DNA from 2 places in the Pseudoalteromonas sp. DL-6 genome. Region 1 is predicted to be linked to the other one. Evidence: predicted binding sites of a transcription regulator. Region 1 holds the regulator's gene; the other holds the start of a gene.
What was found. Region 1 encodes FliA, which starts transcription of late flagellar genes. Its sites were predicted from a motif close to CTAAAGNTNNNNNNNNNNNNGCCGATA; they were not measured.
Positions count from the first base shown of each region.

Region 2: pomA (flagellar motor protein PomA) is a predicted target of FliA. The motif match lies at 1,215-1,241, and genes of this name have one in related genera.

Region 1 covers NZ_CP019770.1:2,310,366-2,312,571, reverse strand. Annotated here, with positions in the region: gene B1F84_RS10785 (MinD/ParA family protein) at 1-643, shown strand, start outside; gene B1F84_RS10780 (RNA polymerase sigma factor FliA) at 670-1,380, shown strand; gene cheY (chemotaxis response regulator CheY) at 1,421-1,804, shown strand; gene B1F84_RS10770 (protein phosphatase CheZ) at 1,821-2,206, shown strand, end outside.
Region 2 covers NZ_CP019770.1:778,604-780,809, reverse strand. Annotated here, with positions in the region: gene B1F84_RS03605 (flagellar motor protein MotB) at 1-391, opposite strand, end outside; gene pomA (flagellar motor protein PomA) at 394-1,161, opposite strand; gene xseB (exodeoxyribonuclease VII small subunit) at 1,464-1,706, shown strand; gene ispA ((2E,6E)-farnesyl diphosphate synthase) at 1,709-2,206, shown strand, end outside.

The DNA.
Region 1 (2,206 bases):
ACGCGTAGAGCGTAATTTATCTCATGTTTTATCAGGTGAGTGTGAACTCGAAGATATTTTAGTTGAAGGCCCTGCAGGAATTAAAATAGTGCCAGCAACATCGGGTTCGCAAAGTATGGTTGAGTTATCACCTTCAGAGCACGCGGGACTGATACGTGCATTTAGTGAGCTTAACACCGATTTTGATATTTTAATTGTAGATACCGCTGCGGGTATTTCTGACATGGTATTGAGTTTTTCTCGCGCCGCACAGGATGTGGTTGTGGTGGTTTGTGACGAACCAACCTCAATTACTGATGCATATGCGTTAATAAAAGTGCTGAGCCGTGAGCACGGTGTTTACAAATTTAAAATTGTTGCCAATATGGTGCGTAGCTTACGTGAAGGGCAAGAATTATTTGCTAAACTTTCAAAAGTAACCGACCGATTTTTAGATATATCAATGGAGCTGGTTGCAACGGTTCCTTATGATGAGAATATGCGCAAATCAACGCGTCGCCAAAAAGTGATAGTTGAAGTTTTTCCAGGCTCTCCTGCTGCGATTGCTTTTAAAACACTGGCGACAAAAATTGCTAAGTGGCCAACACCTAGTCAAGCCTCGGGTCACTTAGAGTTTTTCATTGAGAAGTTAGTTAGTAACTAACAATGACAATACCGGTGAATAGAGCTATGGGATATCAGTCAACACAGAATTTAAATATGATTGTTGAAAAGCATGCCTCATTAGTCAAAAAAGTGGCGTGCCATTTAATTGCTCGTTTACCGGCCAGTGTGCAACTAGATGATTTGATCCAATCAGGTATGATTGGCTTAATAGAAGCTTCTAAAAACTTTGACGCAAGCAAGGGCGCAAGTTTTGAAACCTTTGCGGGTATTCGCATTCGTGGTGCAATGATAGATGAAATGCGCCGGGGTGATTGGGTTCCACGTTCAGTTCACAGAAAAAGTCGCTTGGTAGCAGAGACAATAGTTGCCCTTGAAAGCAGTTTAAACCGTGAACCCAAAGATATTGAAGTTGCTGAAAAACTTGAAATTTCGTTAAATGAGTACCATCATATTTTAAACGATGTAAACGTAAGTAAAGTTTTAGGTATTGAAGACCTTGGTATTGACGATGATGTGATTACACCTCATGGTCAAGATTTAGCACTAGACAAACCTTTCAATAATGTTAAAAATGAACGGTTTAATGAGTCTTTACTCAGCGCGATAAAGTCGTTACCGGAAAAAGATGCAATGGTGCTTTCTTTGTACTATAACGATGAAATGAATTTAAAAGAAATTGGGCATATACTCGATGTTAGTGAGTCGCGTGTAAGTCAGATACATGGTCAGGCGATGATTAAGCTTAAAGCAAAGATCAATGACTGGATAAACTAGAAGTAAGTAAATAAAGGTTCAGGCCTCACTGGAGGATGTTTTGGATAAAAACATTAAAATTCTTGTTGTTGATGATTTTTCGACGATGAGACGTATTATTAAAAACCTGTTGCGCGATTTAGGTTTTACCAATGTTCAAGAAGCAGATGACGGGTCAACTGCTTTACCTATGTTGCAAAATCAAGTGTTTGATTTTGTGGTAACAGATTGGAATATGCCAGGCATGCAAGGTATTGATCTTTTAAGGGCAATTCGAGCTGACGAAAAATTAAAGCATATCCCTGTTTTAATGGTAACGGCAGAAGCTAAAAAAGAACAAATAATTGCTGCGGCCCAAGCAGGTGTTAATGGTTATATTGTTAAACCATTTACTGCAGGTACATTGAAGACTAAATTAGAAAAAGTGTTCGAACGCTTAGGTTAATGAGAGGGAGAGGCTTATGTCAGCACCTGCTGCGCCTCAGATTACTTTAGAACAAGCTCGCCAATTAGTGGCTTTTTTAGAAAATGGTGAGCAAGATAAAGCGAATCAGTTAATTTTAGAAACAGCTTCACAAGAGCAATCACAGTTATTTGCTGAGGTGGGTAAGTTAACGCGTCAATTACATGAAGCTTTAAAAAGCTTTGAATTAGATACGCGATTAACAGACATTACCACTGATGCCATCCCTGATGCTAAAAAACGCCTCAACTATGTTATGGAAATGACAGAAAACGCAGCCAACAAAACGATGGATGCGGTTGAAGCAAGCTTACCTTTAGCGCAAGAAATTGCTGACGAAATAGCTGATATCAAGCCAACATGGGATCGGTTAATGAACCGTGA
Region 2 (2,206 bases), 1.5 Mb from region 1:
TGCTGCTTGACTCCCCGCCTCGTTTTTCGCCACGTTGTTCTTGGCGTCCGCCAGCTGAGCTTTCATCGCCCGCCTGAAACTCTAGCATTTGCTGAGTCATTTCTACTGTTTGCTGCTGAATAGTTTCAATGGGGGTCGGCTCAGGCTTACCTGGAGTAAACTCCATCGCAATAACCGAGGTGCCTTTTGGGATATCTTTAACTTCAATTTTATTTTGCACACCAAAAGCAAACTTCATAGAGCCTGCAATTTGCTTAAATTTAAGCACATCCATTTCAGAAAACGCGAGTAAGAGTACAAAAAAGCACATTAATAGCGACATTAAATCGGCAAATGTCCCCATCCATGCAGGTAAGCCTGGGGGTGGGCATTTACACTCTTCATCAGACATAATTATTCCTCAGTGTTTACCGCGCGTTTTGACTCTGCCAAATAATTTTTCAAGATCCCTTCGATAACTTTAGGGTTTTGGCCATCTTGAATACCTAGTACCGCATCCAAAATAAGTCGCTGGTTCATTGCTTCTTCGTCTTTACGCAATTCAAGTTTTACCTGAATAGGAATAGCGACAACATTCGCCAAAAATGCCCCATATAACGTTGTTAATAAGGCGACCGCCATTGCTGGACCGATTGCTTTTGGGTCATCCATATTTGATAACATAGCCACCAAACCGATTAATGTACCGATCATCCCCATTGCAGGAGCAATATCACCTAACGATTTGAATAAGCTTGCACCCATTTCATGACGAGTTGTTGTGAGGGAAATATCTTTTTGTAATGTTGCACGCACTACATCTGCATCATGTCCATCTACAAGCATATCAACGCCTTTGCGCATAAATGGATTTGGAATTTCAGCCTCTTCTAATGCTAAAAAACCACCTTTACGGGCAGAGTCAGCAAGTTCGACAGCTTTCTCTATTAACGCTTCAGGGGGTTCAATTTTAAACATAAACGCTTTTGCACAAACCTTACCAATGCCAAAAAATTGCGACATAGTAAAGTTAGATAAAACGATAAAAAGGGAACCACCAAACACAATAACCACTGAAGGGGTATTGTAAAACATAGCGACTTCACCGCTACTACTCATAAACATGGACATGACAATTAAGCCAATTGCGCCAAGGATCCCAATAATGGTTGCTAAATCCACATTCCCTCCAAAGGTTTTATATTTTTTCTTCGCAAGCGTTGTTATTAATTGTTTATCGGCAAGATACTGAAATACTTAAGTGATTTTTATGATAACCGAAAAAGTTAAGCGCTCATCTATTTTAGATCAACTATCGCAATCTATCTAACACTCAATTTTAAACATGTTAAAAAATAACTAAGAAGCGCAATAAAACCCAATTAACAGCATTTATCTATCAAAAAATCATATCATTCTTTGACCTAGTTTAGCATTCCCCCTAAAATTGGCGTCTAAATTTATTATGTAAGTTGAAAATAAAGATGGCGACTAAAAAACCTGAAAATTTAAGTTTCGAACAAGCACTAGAAGAGTTAACAACAATTGTCAGTGAAATGGAACAAGGTGATTTATCGCTTGAACAGTCTTTAAAGCAATTTGAGCGCGGTATTGCATTAGCCAGTGCGTCTTCTGGCAAACTTCAACAAGCCGAACAAAAGGTGTCGATATTAATGGGTAATGACGAAAAAGCACCGCTTACTCAATTTGATAACGATATGGAATAATTGTGAGCATAAAAGAACAAATAAAGCTCGCTCAAGATGACGTAGCTAATACGCTCAATCTTTATTTCGAACAACCTCTTGAAAGCGACAACACCATAAAAGAAGCTACTCATTATAGTTTAATGAATGGCGGCAAGAGACTGCGCCCATTTTTAGTTTATACCACAGGTAAAATGCTCGGTGCTGAAAAACGTGATTTAGATGTGCTGGCAGCAGCGATAGAATGCATTCATAGTTATTCATTAGTCCATGACGATTTACCCGCTATGGATGACGATGATTTACGTCGTGGCCGTCCTACATGTCATATTGTATATGGTGAAGCACAAGCTATTTTAGCAGGTGACGCACTGCAAACTTTGGCTTTTGAGCTTATTGCTAAGCATAAATTTAAATGCTCAACAGAAGCTCAGTTAAAAATGATTGCCGAATTAGCCCACGCTTCTGGATTGCAAGGAATGGTTGCCGGACAAGGGCGTGATATTGCAGCAACCGATAAA